Regions from separate parts of the Pseudoalteromonas nanhaiensis genome, predicted to be linked through region 1. Evidence: predicted binding sites of a transcription regulator. Region 1 holds the regulator's gene; each other region holds the start of a gene.
What was found. Region 1 encodes sigma-54, which starts transcription at its own class of promoters, with help from an activator protein. Its sites were predicted from a motif close to GTTGGCACGNNNNTNGNNT; they were not measured.
Positions count from the first base shown of each region.

Region 2: the regulator sigma-54 is predicted to act here: its motif matches at 2,266-2,284, upstream of ACSFVZ_RS16315 (EF-hand domain-containing protein).
Region 3: the regulator sigma-54 is predicted to act here: its motif matches at 1,866-1,884, upstream of dps (DNA starvation/stationary phase protection protein Dps).

Region 1 covers NZ_JBPNYQ010000033.1:17,088-24,686, reverse strand. Annotated here, with positions in the region: gene mlaE (lipid asymmetry maintenance ABC transporter permease subunit MlaE) at 1-211, opposite strand, end outside; gene mlaF (phospholipid ABC transporter ATP-binding protein MlaF) at 204-1,022, opposite strand; gene ACSFVZ_RS19160 (calcium/sodium antiporter) at 1,270-2,241, shown strand; gene ACSFVZ_RS19155 (KpsF/GutQ family sugar-phosphate isomerase) at 2,245-3,216, shown strand; gene kdsC (3-deoxy-manno-octulosonate-8-phosphatase KdsC) at 3,220-3,771, shown strand; gene lptC (LPS export ABC transporter periplasmic protein LptC) at 3,768-4,322, shown strand; gene lptA (lipopolysaccharide transport periplasmic protein LptA) at 4,312-4,833, shown strand; gene lptB (LPS export ABC transporter ATP-binding protein) at 4,830-5,555, shown strand; gene ACSFVZ_RS19130 (RNA polymerase factor sigma-54) at 5,673-7,169, shown strand; gene hpf (ribosome hibernation promoting factor) at 7,196-7,483, shown strand; gene ptsN (PTS IIA-like nitrogen regulatory protein PtsN) at 7,487-7,599, shown strand, end outside.
Region 2 covers NZ_JBPNYQ010000022.1:12,965-20,563, forward strand. Annotated here, with positions in the region: gene trkA (Trk system potassium transporter TrkA) at 1-915, shown strand, start outside; gene ACSFVZ_RS16300 (EF-hand domain-containing protein) at 1,000-1,218, opposite strand; gene ACSFVZ_RS16305 (EF-hand domain-containing protein) at 1,306-1,521, opposite strand; gene ACSFVZ_RS16310 (EF-hand domain-containing protein) at 1,657-1,869, opposite strand; gene ACSFVZ_RS16315 (EF-hand domain-containing protein) at 1,937-2,146, opposite strand; gene ACSFVZ_RS16320 (flagellar brake domain-containing protein) at 2,651-3,307, opposite strand; gene ACSFVZ_RS16325 (TrkH family potassium uptake protein) at 3,345-4,796, opposite strand; gene ACSFVZ_RS16330 (YigZ family protein) at 4,894-5,511, opposite strand; gene pepQ (Xaa-Pro dipeptidase) at 5,570-6,892, opposite strand; gene ACSFVZ_RS16340 (transglycosylase SLT domain-containing protein) at 6,983-7,599, opposite strand, start outside.
Region 3 covers NZ_JBPNYQ010000023.1:46,127-53,725, reverse strand. Annotated here, with positions in the region: gene ACSFVZ_RS16775 (GGDEF domain-containing protein) at 1-97, shown strand, start outside; gene ACSFVZ_RS16770 (substrate-binding domain-containing protein) at 217-1,227, shown strand; gene ACSFVZ_RS16765 (CBS domain-containing protein) at 1,307-1,726, shown strand; gene dps (DNA starvation/stationary phase protection protein Dps) at 1,951-2,469, shown strand; gene corA (magnesium/cobalt transporter CorA) at 2,531-3,487, opposite strand; gene ACSFVZ_RS16750 (serine hydrolase domain-containing protein) at 3,604-4,836, opposite strand; gene ACSFVZ_RS16745 (hypothetical protein) at 4,865-5,479, opposite strand; gene ACSFVZ_RS16740 (helix-turn-helix domain-containing protein) at 5,511-5,723, opposite strand; gene ACSFVZ_RS16735 (tellurite resistance TerB family protein) at 5,954-6,604, shown strand; gene ACSFVZ_RS16730 (hypothetical protein) at 6,650-6,898, opposite strand; gene ACSFVZ_RS16725 (carboxymuconolactone decarboxylase family protein) at 7,058-7,504, shown strand; gene ACSFVZ_RS16720 (AraC family transcriptional regulator) at 7,497-7,599, shown strand, end outside.

The sequences.
Region 1 (7,599 bases):
AAGCGAGCACCATACCGATAAACAGGCCCGACACCATAATGATTAAAAGCGATTGTGAGCCGACCATATACAACTGACGGATCAGTAACGGCGTGCCTTTTTTGAAGTTTGGCATATTAACTAATGCGCCAAACAACATTTGCGTAGAGCGACCAAGCGCAGCAAAACGGCCTAACGTCTTGTGACCTAGCTTTTGAAACAGATCAAGCATTCGGTACTCCCAATAATTCATCATCATAAGCAGGAGCAGGATAATGGAATGGTACAGGACCATCCGATAATCCTTTTAAGAACTGCTGAACAAGCTCTGATTGATGATTTTGCATTTGCTCAGGTGAGCCTTCACCAATCACACCTTGATCAGCAATAATGATCACGTGATCTGCAATACTAAGCACTTCGGTTACATCGTGCGTTACAATAAGCGACGATAAACCTAACACCTCATTCAGTGATTTTATCAGCTTAACAAGTACCCCCATCGATATAGGGTCTTGGCCGGCAAAAGGCTCATCATACATAATCAGTTCGGGGTCAAGGGCTATCGAGCGAGCCAAAGCTGCACGGCGTGCCATACCACCTGATAATTCAGACGGCATTAAATCTTGTGCACCACGAAGACCTACAGCTTGTAACTTCATAAGGACTACAAGTCGAATTAAATCTTCACTAAGTTGAGTGTGTTCGCGTAAGGGGAAAGCGATATTGTCAAACACAGACATATCAGTGAATAAAGCACCACTTTGAAAAAGCATACTCATTTTAGTGCGGGCAGCATAAAGCTCCTTGCGAGACATGCTAGGAATACTATTGCCTTCGAACAAAATATCACCAGAATCAGGCTTAAGTTGACCACCTATCAAGCGTAACATGGTGGTTTTACCTATGCCGCTCGGTCCCATGATAGCGGTGATCTTGCCTTTCGGAATGTTAAAACTCATATTTTTATATATGATTCTATCGCCCCGTGAAAAGGTTACATCCTTGATTTCTACTATTGATTGCGACAAGTCGCTCTCCATAACGTTTTTCACTCGTTTTGCCATTTTAAAGTTTTTTTAGTCAAGATGGAAAAAACAATTCGTAAAATTTTGTAATATTTTCTATTCGCCAAATTAAACTCTACGCAGTTGCTCCTTAACCACACCTGAAATCTCATTCCTAAAAAACCGCGCTTTGTGCCTGCCAGCCTATTCTTTTACTTATACTTTCCTGCTCGCTTTTGTTACTATTTGCAGTCATCTGTTTCAGTAATGTTGGCGTATCACAATGGTGACTTCTTTTGTCATTTTAATTATTGGTTTTGCAGCACTTGTTTGGAGTGCCGATCGGTTTGTTTATGGTGCGGCTGCACTCGCAAAAAATATGGGGATCCCGACCCTAATCATAGGTTTAACGGTTGTTGCTATGGGTTCTTCAGCCCCTGAAATGATGGTATCTGCTTCTGCCGCGCTTGCCGGTAAAACTGATACAGCAGTAGGTAATGCTGTTGGCTCAAATATCACCAATATCTTACTTGTACTGGGTGTAACAGCACTACTTCGCCCTCTTTCTGTCTCGTCAATGACCTTAAAACGAGAAATGCCTTTAGTACTACTTGTCTCAATTGCGGCATGGTACGTGTTTTCAGATAACTACTTTTCGTTTGCCGAAGGTATCGCATTAGCTCTTGCCTTTGTTGTCTTCATCGCAGGCTTAGTGATTGTGTCTTTACGCGCTAAAAATCAAGACGATGACCCTTTCGTGAGCGAGGCATGTGAGGATGTTCCCGATAATGTCAGTACTAAATCAGCTATCCTATGGCTTGTTATCGGTATGATACTTTTACCTATCAGCTCACATTTTTTAGTCGAATCAGCCGTTGATATTGCTAAATACTTTGGCCTTTCAGACCTTGTAATTGGTTTAACAATTATCGCTATTGGTACCAGTCTACCTGAACTGGCTGCATGTATTGCTGGGGTATTGAAAAACGAAGATGATTTAGCATTGGGTAATATTGTAGGCTCGAACATTTTCAACCTACTCGCTGTTTTACCACTGGCTGGGATCATCAACCCATCGATTATCGACCCATCTGCAGCGAACCGCGATGCCCTTATCATGATTGCAGCTACTTTAGTGCTGATTGCCATGTCATTGAACTTTAAAGGTGCTCGCCGCATCAATAGAGTAGAAGGTGGCTTTTTGTTAGTCGCATTTATTGCATATCAAGGCTATATTTTTAGCCAAATAGGATAATCAATGACCCAGCTAAATTTTATTGCGCAAGGTAAGCGCGTTCTTGAAATTGAAGCGCAAGCTTTACACGAAATAGATCAGTACATCGATGAACATTTCGAGCAAGCTTGTCAGCTAATGTACCAATGCACAGGCCGTATCATCGTTATAGGCATGGGTAAGTCTGGCCACATTGGCAATAAAATAGCTGCCACATTAGCAAGCACTGGTACACCGGCATTTTTCGTTCATCCTGGCGAAGCAAGCCATGGCGACCTAGGGATGATCACTCGAGATGATGTAGTAATGTGCATTTCGAATTCGGGTGAAACCAGTGAAGTGTTAAGCATTATTCCTGTTATTAAACGAATTGGCGCAAAAATGATTTCGCTAACAGGTAACCCTGACTCAACAATGGCAAAGCTCTCTAATGTGCATGTTTGCATTAAAGTTAGCCAAGAAGCATGTCCACTGGGTCTTGCGCCAACGGCAAGCACTACAGCAACCTTGGTTATGGGTGATGCAATGGCTGTTGCTTTACTCGAAACACGTGGCTTTACAGCCGATGACTTTGCATTATCTCATCCCGGAGGCAGCCTGGGTAAGCGCTTGTTGCTTACATTAAACGATGTAATGCACAGTGGTGATGCAACACCAATAGTGCACGAGTCGCAAAGCATTAAAGATGCGCTTATTGAAATGTCTGCGAAGGGGTTAGGTATGACAGCCGTGGTCGCGGAAGACCAAAAACTCTGCGGCTTATTTACGGATGGTGATTTACGTCGTATTTTAGAGCAACGTATTGATATTCATAGTACCGCCATTAGCCAGGTCATGACGCGCTCATGTACTACAGCGAGTGCAGAGATGCTGGCTGCTGAGGCGTTAAATATTATGGAACGCAAACGTATCAACGGCTTGATTGTAATCGATAAAAATAATACACCGATTGGCGCGCTTAATATGCAAGACCTATTAAAAGCAGGAGTTCTGTAAGTAATGACATTCGCCGAGCTATACCAGCCCATTAGTCCTGATGTAAGTCAGCGTGCTCAAAAAGTTAAGTTACTAATATGTGATATTGATGGCGTTTTTTCTGATGGCCGAATTTATCTTGGAAATCAGGGCGAAGAGCTTAAAGCATTTAATACCAAAGATGGCTTTGGCATAAAAGCACTCATTAATAGTGGCTTTGAAGTTGCCGTTATTACCGGGCGCCATTCACAAATAGTTCAGCAGCGAATGACTAGCCTAACCGTACAGCATATTTATCAAGGCCAAGAAACAAAGCTGATTGCATACCAAGAGTTAAAAGATAAACTTGGCCTAGAAGATGAGCAAATAGCGTACATTGGTGACGATGGCCCTGATTTGCCTGTAATGGAAAAAGTAGGCTTTGCGGTAGCAGTCAATGATGCGCACCCATTGATAAAAAAACTGGCTCACTATACGACCATGCTACCGGGTGGCTTTGGCGCTGTACGTGAATTAACAGATTTACTGATGTTAGAAAACGGTAAGCCGTTAACTAGCGATGGAACCAGCGCATGAATATAGCCCGTATTTTACTGAGTATTGTTTTTGTTTGTTGCATGGTGTGGTTGTGGTATCCGTACTTTAACCAAACAACAAACACAATAAATAGTGAAGACGAGATTATTGCAACTCCCGATTATACGGCCGTTGCACTAAAGCAAACCGCTTATGATGAGCAAGGCAAGATTAGCCATAAAGTGGCTGCTGCAAAAATGGAGCTGTATCAGCAACTTGGGTTTACCTTTTTTGAGCAACCTATTTTTACACTTTATGGCGACCAGCAAATTTGGCAAGTAAAAGCTAAAGAAGCCACATTATATGAAAACGATCAGCTTATTTTTGAAGGAGATGTTGTTGCTAAAAACTTAACCCATAATGGCATGATCGAAGATATTAAAGCTGAAAACATTAACGTTGATATAGAACAAATGACCATGTTTTCGAAGCAACCTGTGACGCTAACAGGACCAAATTTAAAAATTACCGGTAAAGGCCTGAAAGCTAATTTAAAAACCGAGATTGTAGAGTTAACTAACCATACACGAACCATATACTATGACCAATAAACTGAAGAAATTACTCCTGATCCCAAGCTTATTGATTGCCTTTTCAGGCGTAGCTGCCGAGCAGACAGGCGCACAAATTAGCATAAGCTCAGATCGCCAAACTGGTAAGCTAAAAGATGGCGTTGGTATATTTGAAGGCAATGTCGAAATTATACATGGTAACCGCCGGATCACAGCCGAACGCCTTGAAGCCCATGGTGGTGATACAGAAGGTACTGTTGAGTTAATTATCGCCACAGGTAAGCCTGCTTATTTTGAAGAAAAGCAAGCAGATGGCACGGTAATGAGCGCCAGTGCAGAAGAAGTTCGCTACGACGTAGCCAAGCGCTTCTTAACTTTAAATGGCGAAGCCGAAGTGACTCAAGCAGGCCAAAAAGTAACAGCGAAAAGCATTACCTATGATATGGCACAACAACTAATTAGCGCAGAAAAAGATGAAAACTCAACAGACCGTGTACACACAATCTTAGTGCCTGTAGACAACAAACAAGACGATAAAGGCCAACCATGAGCACATTAAAAGCAGAGCTTTTAGCAAAAAGCTATAAAGGCCGCCAAGTTGTCAAAAATGTGGGTCTTGAAGTTGAAGCGGGCAGTATCGTTGGTTTGCTTGGCCCAAATGGCGCAGGCAAAACCACCACTTTCTATATGATTGTTGGCTTAGTACCTAGCGATAAAGGCAAGATCAGCATTGATGATAACGATATTACACTTTTGCCAATGCATAGCCGAGCACGTTTAGGGATTGGTTACCTACCACAAGAGTCATCTATTTTTAGAAAGTTAACGGTTTATCAAAACCTAATGGCTATTTTAGAAACGCGTAAAGATTTAAATAAACAAGGCCGAGAAGAAACACTCAACAACTTACTTGATGAATTTAGTATTCAGCATATTCGTGATAGTCAAGGCATGGCCTTATCTGGGGGCGAGCGTCGTCGCGTAGAAATTGCTCGGGCATTAGCAGCAAACCCTAAATTTATCTTGTTAGATGAGCCTTTTGCTGGTGTTGATCCTATTTCAGTGTTAGATATAAAGAAAATTATTGAACACTTAAAAAATCGTGGTATTGGTGTATTAATCACTGACCATAATGTTAGAGAAACCCTTGATGTTTGTGAAAAAGCCTACATTGTTTCTCATGGGGAGCTAATTGCATCAGGAACACCTGAGCATGTTTTAGCTGACCAAACCGTACGCGATGTGTATCTAGGTGAGCAATTCAGGCTATAACCAATAAGCCACCATCTAGCGCATCTGCTAAACTAAATAACAATGACAATAAATCGATATAAATTTACCTGTGACTGCACAGGTGTCGATAACACATAAAAGGATTGTTAGGGATACATGAGGCAATCATTACAGCTGCGCATGGGCCAGCAACTTACAATGACTCCACAACTGCAACAAGCAATTCGCTTGCTGCAGCTTAGTACATTGGATCTCCAGCAAGAAATTCAAGAAGCACTTGATAGTAACCCTCTGCTTGAAGTGGAAGAAGCAGATTACAACGATGAAAACATTGGTAAGAACGAGCAAAAAGCTGAATCTGATGATACTCAGCTAAGTGCATCGGCCGAAGAAGCGCCGAGTGAGTACGAACAAGAAAGCAGCGATGCCCTTAACAAAGACACCGTAAGTGACGATTTAGCCATGGATGTGACATGGGATGAGTACATGAGTGCTGCCCCATCAACATCATCAGGTCCAATGCCAGAAGATGAGTCAATTTATCAAGGTGCATCGACTGAAACCCTCCATGAATACCTTATGTGGCAATTACAACTCACACCATTTAGCCCAACTGACGAAGCGATCGCTGTCGCCATCGTAGAGGCAATTGATGACTCAGGTATTTTAACTGTTAGCTGCGAAGACATAGTCGAAAGTTTTAATCAAAATAATGATGAAGAAGAAATCGAACTAGATGAAGTCGAAGCGGTCTTAAAGAGAATACAGTTGTTTGATCCAGTAGGGATTGGTGCCCGTAGCTTACAAGAGTGCTTATGTATCCAGCTTCGCCAATTCGATGCGAGTACGCCGTATTTAGCTGAAACTAAAATGGTTTTATCTGAGCACATTGAATTATTAGCAAGTCGCGACTATCGCACTTTGATGAAAAAGACTAAGCTTAAAGAAAGCGAACTAAAAGAAGTAATGACGCTGATCCACAGCTTAAACCCTAAGCCAGCAGACAGCATAGTTCGCGAAGAGTCTGAGTACGTTATACCCGATGTATCGGTTAAAAAAGTTAAAGGTCGTTGGGTCGTTGAACTAAACCCAGATTGTATGCCAAAAATTAGAGTGAATAGCCAATATGCAGCTATGTCACGCTCAGTAAAATCGAGCAGCGATAGCCAGTTTATTCGCTCTCATTTACAAGAAGCTAAATGGTTTATTAAAAGCTTAGAGAGCCGTAACGATACACTTTTAAAAGTGACCAATTGTATCGTACAGCAACAACAAGCATTTTTTGAACATGGCCCAGAAGCCATGAAACCAATGGTGCTGAACGATGTCGCAGAAATGGTCGAAATGCATGAATCGACAATTTCACGTGTTACAACACAAAAATACATGCACACCCCTCGCGGGATTTTTGAGTTGAAATATTTCTTCTCAAGCCATGTCAGCACAGAAAACGGTGGTGAGTGTTCATCAACAGCAATTCGCGCTTTGATCAAAAAGCTTATCGCTGCAGAAAACTCAGCTAAACCATTGAGTGATAGTAAAATTGCAGATATATTGGCTGAGCAAGGAATTAAAGTAGCTAGACGCACAATTGCAAAATATCGAGAGTCTCTAGCGATACCTCCGTCTAATCAGCGTAAGAGTTTGATTTAGACGTTTTACATAGAAGGAAAATGCTTATGCAACTAAATTTAACTGGTCGTCATGTAGAAATCACTGATTCATTAAGAGACTATGTAAACAGCAAGTTTGCAAAACTAGAAAGGCATTTTGACCACATTAATAATGTACATGTCATTCTAGATGTAGAAAAATTAAGCCAAAAAGCAGAAGCAACTTTACATGTAAATGGAGGCGAGCTCTTTGCCTCAACTGCACACCAAGATATGTATGCAGCCATTGACTCGCTAATCGACAAACTAGATCGTCAAGTCATTAAACACAAAGAGAAATTAGCTCGACACTAAATTATGAAACTTAGTTCACTTACTAACCAGGACTGCAGCAAAGCTGCGGTCCTTTTTAATAGCAAAAAAAGAATCCTTGAATATATCAGCGAGCTGGCTCACCAGCAGCTTCCTCA
Region 2 (7,599 bases), on a different contig from region 1:
CTAGTTGCGGTGAAAGCGTATTACGGCGGTTTACTGGTTGGTTATGCTCTTTCAGCCTTGAAAGAACACATTCCGAATGTCGAAACTCGCGTAGCGGCTATTTATCGTCAAGGTAAAGCAATTAAACCGCTTGGCACAACCGTTATCGAAGCGGACGATGAAGTGTTCTTTATCGCTGCAACCAAGCATATTCGAGCGGTAATGAATGAGCTGCAAAAGCTCGAACGTTCATACAAAAAGATCATGATTGCCGGTGGTGGTAACATCGGTGCAGGTCTTGCTCGTTCACTCGAGAAAAATCACAGTGTTAAATTACTTGAGCGCAATAAAGAGCGAGCTGCGCAGTTATCCGAAATGCTTGATAACACCGTGGTGTTTTGTGGCGATGCCTCTGATCAAGAGCTGTTATCAGAAGAACATATCGAGCAGGTTGATGTGTTCATTGCGGTAACTAACGACGATGAAGCAAATATTATGTCTGCGATGCTGGCAAAGCGTATGGGCGCACAAAAGACCATGGTGCTTATTCAGCGTGGTGCTTATGTCGACTTAGTACAAGGTGGTGAAATTGATATTGCTATTTCGCCTCAGCAAGCAACCATCTCGGCGCTGCTAACACACGTTCGTCGTGGTGACATCGTTAATGTTTATTCATTGCGTAAAGGCGCAGCAGAAGCCATTGAAGCGGTTGCTCATGGTGATGAGCATACTTCTAAAGTTGTTGGCCGCGCAATTGCTGATATCAAACTACCCGCAGGTACGACTATTGGCGCAATAGTACGTAACGACGACGTACTGATTGCCCATGACGATACGGTTATTCAGTCTGGTGACCACGTAATCATGTTCTTGATTGATAAAAAGCACATTACGGTTGTTGAAAAGCTGTTCCAAGTAAGTGCTATCTTCTTGTAAGTAAAAGCTTATAAACGAAAAAAGCAGCCATCACAGCTGCTTTACGACTCTTGAAGTGAAAGTACCTAACTTTTCTAAAAGATTCTATTGGATTTGAGCGAACTCTTCTTTTGATAGTTCGCCATTACCATCGCTGTCTAGCTCTGGGAATAACTTTTCAAGCTGTGTATTTGCAGATGCTTCTTCTTTACTGATCACACCATCGCCGTCAGTATCAAATGTTGCAAAGCTTACGCCCTGTGCAAAAGCTGCTGATGATGTTGCTAATGCTAAAATTGCGATTGTTGTGCTTAACTGTTTCATAATAACTACCTCAAAATTTGAAAAGAGTGAAATCCGTTTCTGAGATCCCTGTTTAGTGGAAACTGGTATAACTGCGTATTAGTTCAGTTATTCGGCTTTAGAAAACTCTGCTTCAGTAAGAACGCCGTCGCCATCAACATCTAATGTTTTGAACTGCGACATAATGTTTGCATCAACGGCCGCTTCGCTTTTGCTGATCACGCCGTTACCGTCTACATCTAAGGTATCAAAGTCTGTTGCTGCAAATGCTGCCGATGAAGATACAAGTGCAATAAGTGCTAAGGTTTTATTAACTGTTTTCATAATCATATTCCTTCAATATTAAGTGTTAGCTGATCGCACTTCCGGTATTGTCCTTTTTCATGGATTCCCTTATCCATTTAGGCTGTCTTTGGCAGCACAGAACTGATCAGCTAAGTAAACTGTTATTTAATTGCATTAAGCTTTTGAGAACTCTTGTTTCGATAACTCGCCGTTACCGTCAGTGTCTAGTTCACTGAATTTGCTCATTAACTCTGCATCAACGGACGCTTCGCTTTGGCTGATTACACCATCGCCATCAACGTCTAGGGTATCGAAATCACTCATCGCAAATGCTGCTGATGAAGATACTAGTGCCATAAGTGCAAGTGTTTTATTTACTGTGTTCATAATGTCATTCCTTCAAAGTGTGTTGTCTGAGTTAGAAAGTCCTTTTCAGTGTGTCCTTACAATGAAATTAAGCTTTTGAATACTCTTCTTTAGAAAGCTCACCGTTACCATCTGTATCTAGCTCTTTAAATTGACTCATTAGTGCTTCGCTTACAGATGCTTCACTTTTGCTGATAGCGCCATCACCATTAACATCTAATGTGTCAAAATCTGCAGCAAACGCTGCTGAAGATGTTGCTAGAGCTACCAGTGCTAAAGTTTTATGTAATGTTTTCATAATCACTATTCCTTCAATGTTGTCTCAACTTTGATAAAGGATATATTCCTTCAATGTTGTCTCAACTTTGATAAAGGATATATTCCTGAATCAGTTTTTCTCTGTGTTCGCTAGGACTATTTCAACTTCGATGCCAATGTTTAAAAAGTCATAAAAATCAACAACTTTCACGTTAAAATATGGTTTTTAATAAAAATTAGTCGATTTTTTTGTTGCTATTTTGCAACAGAGTGAATGGTAGTTTTTTTACATCATTTAAAATCAATGACTTATAAGATTTAAAATGGAGACAGTGGGTGTAATACAGGATCAGAAAAGCAAAATTTTCTGAGTTTGAATATAAACTCAATCTGAACGAAGAAATTAAAATAAAATAACGAAAATAAAAATCACATTCAAAATATTGATTTTTAAGATAAATTTAAATTTATTATGAATTAATTTAGGTGTTGGCAGGATAAAAACATGAAAAGTCGCCACTTTGTTGCAAAATGGCGACTTCTGCTATTTTTCAAGTACAGACAAGTCGATTAAATGTTCTTTCATAAAGCCTTTCATTTCATCTTTACTCGAATCTAACTGAATACCTAAAATAAAACCTGCCGCTCTTTTACGTACTCGACATACAGTGCCATTAAACTCCCGTTTACTTAGCACAACTTTACACTCTTGCCCTTTGAGCTGGCTCAAGTCTTCTTTACTGTCGATATCAAACTGCACGCCAGTGAGAGAAATATCTTTAATGAGGCCTTCGAGTGTTTGCTCTTTGATCAGTAAGTTTGCAGAAAATAGTGTGGGAATTCGCGTTTCACTTCTTAAACTATAAAGCTGCACTTGCTGTGGAAAGTTTAGAAAAATTAAGCGATGAGGATGCGATGAAATTGCACTAACCTGCTGACGAAACGCAATGACTTGACCACCACCCGTCTCAAGTACAGCACGTATTATAATCATTACAGCATCTTTAATGTATTCATGTGCATTCGCTATCCGCTTAATAGATGGGTAATTTAAGATTATATATTGATCATTTAACAAACCAATAAACTCTGTTTTTACGCGTTTACTATCAGTTGGTGTGGTGATTTCAATATCAACCAAACTACCTGCAGGAATGCAGCCCAGTTTTTCAAGATTAATTTGTTTTTGTGTCTTCGGCATTGTTTCGCCTCCACTAACAGAAAATCACATACTCGTTTTATCCACGCCAGAAGGTTGGAGTAAATAACACTAACAAGGTAAATATTTCTAGACGACCAAACACCATAGCTATCGTTAATAGCCATTTGGCTGAATCTGAAATGGCACCATAATGCGCAGCAACTTCACCTAACCCAGGGCCTAAGTTATTTAGACACGCGGCCGTTGCAGAGAATGCACTTATGTTGTCCATCCCCGTCCCCATCAATGCCAGCATGATGATCACAAACACCAAAGCATAGGCAGAAAAGAACCCCCAAACGGCTTCGACTACTTTATCGGGCAACGCTTTTCGGCCCAGTTTAATAGAGTAAATAGCCCTAGGATGCACAAGTCGATTTAGCTCACGGATACCTTGTAAATAAAGTAAGAACACACGTACTACTTTCATGCCGCCGCCAGTAGAACCTGCACAGCCACCAATAAAGCTTGAAAAGATAAGTAGAATAGGTAAAAACAAAGGCCATGCCGAAAAATTATCGGTAGCAAAGCCCGCGGTGGTACTCATTGATACCGCTTGGAACATAGCTTGGTCGAGAGTCTCATCACCATCGGCATAAATGTTATTCGATGACAATACCGTAAAACAGACAATCACCAACGCTAATTGAATGAGTAAGAACACTTTAAATTCAGGGTCACGTAAATAAACACGAATACTGCGTGATGATACCGCCGCATAGTGAAGTGAGAAGTTAATTGCTGCAATAAGCAAAAACACCACACAAATAAAATTAATGACAGGGCTATCAAACTGCCCCATTGACGCGTCATAAGTAGAAAAGCCACCAATCGCAATAGTAGAGAACGCATGACAAATCGCATCAAACCAATCCATACCCGCAGCCCAGTACGCTAAAGTACAGGCAATTGTTAGCGATACATAAATATACCAAAGATGCTTTGCTGTATCGGCAATACGCGGCGTCATTTTAGAGTCTTTAACAGGTCCTGGGGTTTCTGCACGATATAACTGCATACCACCGACCCCTAGCATAGGCAGTACCGCGACCGCGAGTACGATGATCCCCATACCACCTAACCACTGTAATTGTTGGCGATAAAAGAGTACAGACTTTGGCAGGTATTCAATTCCGGTTAGTACCGTTGCACCTGTGGTTGTTAGCCCTGAAAAGGCTTCAAATACGGAGTCAGCTAAGGAGAGGTTGGGCTCTTGTAAGAACACTAAAGGCACTGCTGCGAAGGTACCTAGTACCAGCCAGAACAAAACCACAATCAAGAAGCCTTCTCGGGCTTTTAGATCACCATGCTCATGACGGTTCGGATAGTAAGCCGCTAAACCAATCACAACACTAAAGATGAAAGCAAGAACGAATGGCACACCACCACCGTCTTTATAAATTAAAGACACCAGTGCCGGTGGCACCATGGTGATACTAAATAGTGCCACAAGTTGGCCGAGAATTTTAATTATGGTACGAAATTGCATCGAGGCGTATCGCTTTCTTATTTAATTGATTTAGCTAATACAGTTTATTGTCTTATAGGCTTAATTGTAAGTAAACGGAATGTATTATTTTTACATTTCAAACTTTTCTGAGTTTTAGCACCACTGCTCCATGAGTAAGCTCATGCACATCATTAATGGCTTGCTCAGCTTGCCGACTATCAATCTCTATTTGCCAAGTAATGTTTTCAGCAAATTGCTTATCAATATTAAGCACTTGATATTTACTTTTTAGTAACTGCTCTATTGCCCCTTGTGCGCTGTAGTCGCTGTGGCCAATTAACTCAATACTCGGAACTTTCGTGATGGTTTTAAGCTCACGCATAGCATTATTTAAACTACCGCCATAAGCACGTACTAGACCGCCTGTACCAAGCTTAATACCACCAAAATAACGTGTTACTACCGCCGTTATTTCACCGATACCCGATCCAGTTAACACATTAAGCATGGGCTTACCGGCAGTGCCATTTGGCTCTCCATCATCCGAAAAACCATAAACGTGACTACCACCTGGGTTGCCTGCAACATGCGCCCAACAATTATGTCGTGCATCACTGTATTTATCTTGGATTTCTTTAATAAAGGCTTTTGCAGCCGCTAGATCTGGGGTGTGGGCAATATGCACAATAAAGGTGCTTTTTTTAATTTCTTCTTGGTAAAAAACCGGCTCAGCCGGATATTGATATTCAGACATAATTGTTTATCTAAAAAAATGGGGCCAAGCGGCCCCGACATTCACTAACATGTAACGATTAATCTAAGTGTAGATCACGGGTCATGTTTTCTAAGCTATCTTCATGAACGATAATGTTATCTTCAATACGGATACCGCCAAATGGCTTGAACTCTTCAACTTTTTCCCAGTTAATGAATTGCTTGTTATCAGTTTGCGCAAGGTCACCAAGTAATGATTCGATGAAGTATAAACCTGGTTCAATTGTAAATACTTGGTTTTTCTCTATTAAACGAGTACAACGAAGGAAAGGATGACCCTCTGGCGGTGCCTGATGCGTCCCCTTATCATCGGCCATAAAGCCGCCCATATCATGAACTTGCAAGCCTAAATGATGACCAAGACCATGTGGGAAGAAGGTTGAAGTAATACCACGCTCAACAATCTCAGCAGCTGGTAACTTCACAATATTAAAGTCGCTCAGTACTTGTGCTACACGTTGATGACAATCTAAATGCAGTTCGCCATATAACAAACCTGGCTTTAAAGACTTACCTAAAGCAATTTGATGTTCAGTCATTACCTTGATTAAGTCACTAAATTCGCCTGACTTTTTAAAATCATAGGTACGCGTGATGTCTGCCGCATAACCATTAAAGTTAGCACCCGCATCAATTAAGAAAGAACGATGGCTTTGCGGTGCTTGAGGCTCAAAATGGGTGTAATGCAAAATCGCACAGTTTTCATTAAGCGCAACAATATTGCCGTATGGCATTTCGTTTTCACTCTGACGCGTTGCCATGAGATAAGCTTGCTGAATATCAAACTCTGAACCACCAGCAAAGAAAGTATCGCGTGCTGCTTTGTGACCCTCTACTGCGATACGGTTGGCTTGACGCAAACACTCAAGTTCGTATTGCGTTTTATAAGCACGATTGTAATGCAAGTAGTTCATTACTGGCTCAGGGTTCATAATGCTAAAGCCCAGCGCTTGAGCAACCTCTAAATATTCACCGATATAAGCAAATTTAGCCTTGTCGTAAGGAAGCAGTTTCTCTACCTGATCTGGCTGAACTAACAATTCAATATCAAAATACTCAGCCCAAAAATCACGAGGTTCATCGGGTACCTTGTGCCAAAAATCAACAGGACGATAAAAGATTAATTTAGGTTTTGCTGTACCATCCACCACAATCCAGCAGTGTGGATTATCAATCACCGGCAACCAGGCTTTAAATTGTGGATTCACTTTAAACGGATAATACATGTCATCTAAAAACTGGCGCTTAGCTTGACCTGAGTGAATCACCAACCCTTCTAAACCTTCACGCTCTGTAATAGTACGAGTACGCTGTTGTAAGGTTGCAATGTGTTCGGCGTATAACACCGCTAATTTATCCATAGTAAACCCATTTTAGTAAATTTAACTTGTTGTCAGTCTATCATAGTCGGCTATATCCCCCAACAGAGGCAATTTAGCAACATATATAAACTAACCACCCATAGTCATATCAAGAATTGGCGCCAATACATTACCATCTCGACCAAGACGCGTATGGTATACCTGCCTATACGCAAAAACATTTTTTACATAGTTGCGCGTTTCTGTGTAAGGAATTAACTCTATCCATAACTCTGCTGGCATTGCTTGCTCTGGTATCCAGCGCTTAATTCTATGATAACCCGCATTATAAGAAGCCGTAGCTAAGATCTCATTGCCATGATTTTTCTTTTTCAAATACTGTAGATATTGACTACCTAAACGAATATTTGTTCGCGGTTGATATAACTGTTTTCGAGATACAGCGCTTTTATTCATATATTTCGCTGTACTTGGTAACAATTGCATCAAACCGTAAGCATTGGCATGAGAGCGAGCATCAGGAGCAAACGAACTTTCACGTCGTGAAATTGCAATACTCCACGCAACATCTATATGACTGCGATTACTGTAGTTTTCAAAAATATTTTTAAAGGCAAATGGAAAGCGCAGCTCGACATAATCCCATTCTTTTATTTGTGCCAAGGTATAAATAGTGCTGTCATACCAGTCAAGCTCTGCCGCAAGCATCGAAGCCGCGAGCTTTTCTTCTTTGGTTGATGTATCTG
Region 3 (7,599 bases), on a different contig from region 1:
AGTAAATGACAGCTTTGAAAGCTTAGTGAACCGCGCAGACAAAGCGGTTTATAAAGCGAAAAATAATGGCCGTAATCGAGTCGAAATCAACACCTAAAACCAGAATAAAGAACCAAATATACTAAATGGGCAAATGCTTTTGTATTAATCTTGTAAATTCAAACTCTACCACTATAATTAGTGCGTGCTTATACTTAAATTGCAATATGTAGTGCTATGTCTTTAAAAGTATTATTAAATTTTAAATTAAACTGGTTGTTTATTTGTGCCAGCTTATGGCTTTTTGCCCTGCCGATTCAGGCTAAATATGTTGTTGCTGTTGTGGGTAAAACCAAAAACGATAGCTTCTATCAGCAAGCCTTTAAAGGGTGTGAGCAATTTGCAAAACAGCATCTCGATTTTGAATGTATTTACGATGGCCCTAAAGACTTTCAAGATATCCGCACGCAAGTATTAGTGATCACCGACCTCGTGCGCAGAAACAACATTAGTGGTTTATTAATCGCTACTACAGACTCTAATTACCTTGTTGAACGCGCTTTAAAAAAGCTTAAAGACAATAATATTCCTGTAATTACCTTTGACTCTGATTTGCTCGAAGATGATCAGCAGTATCGTTTAGCCTATGTGGGTACTAATAATTTTGATTATGGTGTGGCTTTAGGGAACGAACTAAAAAAATTCACTGACAAAGAAATTAACCAAGTCTGTATTCAATCTGGACATTCCACAACACCTAATTTGAACAAACGCATTGAAGGTGTTCGTTATGCGTTATCAGGGCAAAAAGATAAACGCTTAACTGGTGAAAATGGCTGGAGCGAGTTTGACCGCTGCCCTTTATATAGTTTAGGAAAACGTGAAGTATCACTGGGTCAGCTCGACAAACTACTTAATATTGAAAACCCACCACTATTTTTAGCTGTAGCAGGTTTTGCCCAATTTAATCCTAACTACGCAAAAGTGATTGCTAAACAGAAACAACGTATTGCCAGTAAAGAGGTGGTCATTGTTTCTGCCGATACAGAACAAATGCAATTAGAAGTATTAAAACAAGGATTATCATCGGCTAATATTGGTCAAAATCCATTTGAAATGGGACGCCTGTCTGCCGAATTGATGTATCAATACCTAACAAAAGGTGAGCGACCAGCTAAGTCTCACTACTATCTAGACTTTCATTATTGTCAGCAAAGTAATGCAGGTACATGCACAGTTAATCACTAAAACTTTGATCTCACTAAAGTGCAATTAACTCGATAAGCGCTAGACTTACCACAGCTTGATTAATTGTAAGGATTTAGCCATGACACACCTAGTTAGTGATTTAATGACGCCAGACCCATTCGCCATTAGCGCGCAAAATACCCTGCATGATGCTCATAATCTAATGAAAGAGAAAAATGTCCGCCATATTCCAGTGATCAATGAGCACGGTGGTTTAGTTGGCATGTTAACGCAAAAAATCATGATTGCTCAGGTAATGAATATCATGGCGAATTACAGCGCCAGCGCCCTTGAACGCAAAGAAAAGCAAACTAAAGTGGTTGATATTATGGCCACTGATTTTACCAGTATCTCGCCAGAGCAGCCGCTACACGAAGTTGCTAAGTTTTTTGTTGAAAATCGTCATGGCTGCATGCCTGTGGTTGATAAAGATAACAACTTAGTGGGAATTCTAACCTCATCTGACTTTGTTCGTTTAGCGGCGGCATTACTTTCTTAAGTCGTAAATTTGTATCTGCACACTGAATTTTTTACAGAAGGTGTGCAGAGTTTTCATACTCATACCTCATCACAACCACTCCACCTCAAAACAAAACAAAATTAACCCTTTAAATTCAATTGGTTAATAAAATACCATTTTAGGCACAACGTTTGCTTCAACCTAATCAAGCGCGCTTTTAAACTAAAAGCGAAAGGAAATTTATAGATAATCTCGGAGGAGTAATGAGTAATTCATCATCAAAAATCGCAGAATTTACAGCACCCGGTGTTAAAGACCAAGCTGCAGCTGACACGATTGCAATTTTAGACCAGCGTATGGTCGCTTTAATCGATTTACACCTCACTTTAAAACACATTCACTGGAATGTTGTTGGTCCTAACTTCATTGGTGTACACGAAATGCTAGACCCACAAGTAAGCGCAGTGCAAGAGATGACTGATACGATTGCAGAGCGAATTGCAACCATGGGCGGCGTACCTGTTGGCACACCGCAATCAATTGTTGATCGTCGCACTTGGCAAGACTACTCAATTGGCAAAGGCTTAGTCACTGACCATCTAACAGCGCTTGATAAAGTGTATAACGGCGTTAATAAAGATCACCGTGCAGCTATCGAAAAGCTTGCTGAGTTAGACCCAGTTTCTGAAGATATGATCACCGGCCAACTGGCTGATCTAGAACAATTCCAATGGTTTGTTCGTGCGCATATCGAATCGTCTACTGGCGAATTGAAAGGCTAAAACCCCCTAGGTCTATCCGAAGACCCCTTGCCCAGCATTTGCTGGGCTTTTTTATGCTTTGCTACAGCCAACCTTTATGTTTAAAGAACAAATAAGGTGCAAAGCCAGACAGCAACATGATGCCAATCGCAAACGGGTAACCCCATGCCCATTGCAGCTCAGGCATGCTATTAAAATTCATCCCATAAATACTGGCAACGACGGTCGGAGGTAAAAACACCACAGAGGCAATTGAGAAGGTTTTAATAATTTGGTTTTGTTCGATATTAATAAAACCCTGAGTCGAGTCCATTAAGAAATTCACCTTATCAAACAAAAATGTACAGTGAGACATAAGGGTATCAATATCGAGTACAATTTCACGTAGTGACTCGCGGTCTTCAGTTGGTGCACCTAAATGACGCAGTAAAAACGAAATATTTCGGCGCGTATCCATCAAACATAAACGCACCTTACCGTTGTTATCTTCAAGGCGCGAGATCCGGCTGACGGCTTCTTCTAAATCTGAGTCGTCCTCTTCAAGTACATAGGCACTGAGTTTTTCTAACTGGTGATGCATATCTTCAAGCATATCAGCGTGGTTTTCGACTTTTTGGTCAAACAGAGTCACTAAAAGTTGCTTGGGATTATCACACGCCACTTGCCCTTTACGAGCGCGAAGTCGTAATAAACGAAAATCGGCTAATTCATCATCGCGGATTGTCAGCAAACAGTTGTCTTTTAACAAACAAGCCACTGTCACCGTATTAAAGCGCCCTTCATTTGGTGACATAAAAAGCGCATGCACATGTAGGCCTTCGTGGTCGATAAAACAACGGGAAGATGCCTCGATTTCTTCAACATCATCAGCACCGGGTAAGGTGATATTAAGGGTGCTTGCCAGCGCTTGTCGCTCTTCTTCAGTCGGATTTATCGTGTCAATCCAGTGGGCATTTTTAATAGAAGTAACAAGAGGCGTATCTGCAGCTGGCTCAGTTTCTGTGATCACACCTTGGTCTATAGAAAAAAAACGTAACATTTGCCCTACCCTGATAAATCAATTTAAAACAAATACTATAGCTGTTCACGTTAATGAACAATGACAATGCAACGAATTAAAAGGTAAAGTAGAAAATAATTAAGACCTTACATCATTTACTTATTTCGTTTTTTGAAACGCACAATAATCATACCTATGAAGATGATGCCAAGGCCTATTAAGCAAGGTACAAAAGCGCTTTGCAGGGCAACATCAAACGCTAAAAAGTCAGGGTAACCGGTTTGCCAAAGCGTCCATTCATAACCGAGTTTTGATGCAATATGTTCACCACCGTTGCTAAGTACGATGATTGCATCATTGTTATCGGGGTTAATGCGAAGCGTGCTATTTATTGCCGGCTCATTTGCGCCATCATGACCAAAGACAAAATCTCCCGATGCTGTTGGTGCATAAAGCATGGTACCTAGCCCCCAAATTGGTGCCCCAAAGCTAATTGCCAAAGGCGCTCGCATGGAGCTGATCATTTGTGAGCTTAACTGTCCTTTTTGAGGTGATGTTAATGCGTTAACTAAAGCTATGAAATCATGGCTACTTGCCAGTAAACCTGTTGCCGCTGCCGATGCGTATTGAAAATGCCCAGCAGCTTGCCCGCTTTTATCATAAGCAGGTGCGATGCTATCTAACTCAGTTAGTACATCGTAACTAGCATCAGTCATATTGACTGGCTTAAAGACATTATCATTCATCCAAGTTGCAAAGTGTTGATTGGTTTTCTCTTCTACCAGCAGCTCCAGCATCAAATAGCCGCCCCCAGAATACTTAAAATCGCCCACAGGCTTGGTGACTTTAATTTCACGCACACCCGTTGATGATAGCGGCTTGTTTAGCGACTCAAGCAAGCTTGGTACGGTTTCATTTAGCTCAATATCAGCAAAGCCTAAACCATCACCAAGCCCCGCAGTATGCGATAACAGATGTGCAATGCTAACAGTTTGATTATCAAACTCTGATTCAGGTAACTGCCAACCCGTCAGTTGCTCATTAATCGCGTGATCTAAACGAATTTGCTGTTGCTCTGCCAGACTCATCACGCCATAGGCAGTAATAAATTTACTGAGTGATGCCACTGGGAACAGAGTATTGGCGGTTATTTCATCTTTGCTTTTTGAGTAATCTTGAAAAACCACTTGGCCATTTTCAATCAAAACATAAGCGATGTTTGCGTGTTTGTTGGCAATCAGCGCCTGACTGTTGGCAATAAATTGCTCAGTGTTGCCCGTTTCGGCGATGGGTTTTAAAAACCAACCACTAACACCACCATACACACAGATTGCAGCCCAAACAGATGACAAAAATAGTGTTAACAAAATTGTTTTAAACCAGCCCATACTCTATCCCTTGTATCTCAAAGCGACCTTAAACTACTTCGATTTGTTCAGGTTTTTTGATAAAGAACACCATTAAAATTAATAATGCTGCTGGGAATAAAAACACATTCAAATAAGCAAAAATAACCGTTAGCTGTAAGATGCACATCAGTAACAGTAGAATAGAAAACACCGTTAGCAACGACGACATTCCATGGTGTTTTGTCAGTAATAACGCGGCGGTGATCAAACCCACTAGCGCATACAAGCCTAAACTCCCAGCCGAGACCACCATGGCAATAATTGAAATACTTTCAACCACATCGCTCGATGCTTTATCGCCAGCAACGGCAAGATAAACATCGCATAACACAGTGGCATGAAAAGCCAATACCAGCACGGCTAACACGCATAACAAGATGCGAACGCCTTCAACATCGAACATATCTTTTAGTGCCTTGCGTAAACTCAGGTACACATAGATTTCAAGTGCACCAATGAGTACAAACACAAGGTCTGAAAAGTTTAAGCTTTGCAAATCGAGCTTAAGCGCTTCGCCTAAGCCAACAAGTGTTTCGCCAAATACTGAAATCCAGTACATAGGAAAAATTATGGCAAGTAACCCCGCTGCTATGCCGGGTAGTAAATAGTCACGGTTGAGCATATGCCCTCCAAAATCCTGTTGCGTTGTAAAGTTATTCGCTATCGCGTTCGTACACCAAAATATCGCCGGGTTGGCAATTAAGCTCTTCACAAATAGCTTCAAGGGTACTAAAGCGGATCGCTTTCACTTTTCCGTTTTTTAGTAATGATAAATTGGTCATAGAAATACCAATGCGCTGAGATAGCTCCTTCAGCTGCATTTTGTTCTTTGCCAATTCTATATCTAGGTTGATTCGTATTTTCATAGCCTAAAAAGCACTCAATGGATTTATGATTGTCAAACTTTATTTTATGATTATCGTAAAATAAAGAATGAAAAGCATAATTAAAACGCTTGTATTTAACTCCTTTTTAAGACTAAAAACCCAGTTAAATAAGCAGTAGGTTCATTCATTGTTGTTTTTTGTAACACTTCTCACATTTTCTTTTCGGCGCGAATCACCTAACCTGAGAAAACACATGCAAGGAGAGAACAATGAAAGACTTACAAAAATTAGTGGGTAATTTAAATAAATCAGGTGCGCTGAGTGGTTTTTTAGGAGGTGTTGCTGGCGGCGGACTAACGAGCTTAATGGGCGGAAAAACTAAAAAGAGCAGTAAAAAAGCCGTAAAATATGGTGCGCTTGCTGCTGTTGGTGGCCTTGCTTGGAAAGCCTATAAACAATACTCAGAACAAAAAGCGGCTCCAGTTCAGCAAACGAGTTCAAGTGGTTTTGATTTTACCCCCGCTACGCTGCCTGAGCAGTCATTTACTGATGCAATCGACGATAATCACAGTGATGGGCAATTATTACTCATGCGCGCTATGATTGCAGCCGCCTATGCTGATGGCCACATTGATGAAACGGAAAGACAAAAAATTTTCGCACAAGTAGAAACAATGCAATTGTCTATGCAAGAAAAGGCCATGCTGTTCGATGAGCTAAGAAAACCAATGCAACTATCAGAATTAGTTGCCGCTGTGCCAAACGCAAAAATGGGTATTGAAGTCTATGCAGCTAGTGCCAGCGCAATTGATTTAAGCCAAGCAATCTCTAAACACTACTTAGATACGCTGGCTAATCAATTATGTATTCCTAGAGAATTGGTAATGAGCATTCATAGAGAACTTGCCGAGTACCAATAAAAATGGGGCCTACTAGCCCCGTTTTTAGTATTAAGCCTTTGCTAATTAGTGCGGTTTTTTAGTGCCGTAACGCACCATATCTTTACCGTTTTCATACACATCATTGCTTACGTAACGGCCAAGTAAAAGTTGATGTTTATCATCAAGTACCGCGATAAATGGGCGGCCATCACTATTGTTGGTTGCAAGGGCTACACCGGTTACATTCTCAAGTCCTAAACCGCCATTTTCAACTAGGCGTAAAAACGTTTCTAATTCGTCTAATGTTTCAATTACATCGTTATCGTTAATCATCTCAAATACTCAGTGATTGCTAATGGGCGTAGCATAGCAGGATTAAAAATAAGGTGCGAACCAGTGCGTAAATTTGCCACCATAAATGTCGTTTTTTTGCAATATTTCGCCTATTGCCATCGTTACACTTATTGCTCTTCAAACAGCTTAGGAATCACCATGAACCGAGCCAATTATTTTGCTTTACAACCTCAATTAACAAAACATCTAATTGATCAAGAACAGTTAATTAAACAAGCAGCCGAGGCAACTTTCGGCTTAACGACTTGGGAGCTAGTGAAATTAAGAGTATCCCAGCTAAATCAATGCGCGTATTGCATTGCTATGCATACCAAACAAGCCAGAGAGTACGGTGTAACTAACAACCGTATTATTGCTTTAAGTGCTTGGCAAGACATGCCAATTTACTCACAGCACGAGCGACTAGCCTTAGCATTGTGTGAAAAATTGACACAAGCACACACCATTGATGATACTTTCTACCAGACCCTAGAAAATCAATTTACAGAGCCAGGCTTGGTTGCACTCACCATTGCTATTAACGCGATTAATAGTTGGAATCGTGTAGTGAAGATATTTAAGCCTACTGTGGAGTTTAATGAATAACCATTTAACGCTAGAACTAAAAACCCCAGAGGGCAATCTTGCCGATAGTATACAGGCTATATGGTATGCCAAAGCACACTTAGCAGGTGAACAAT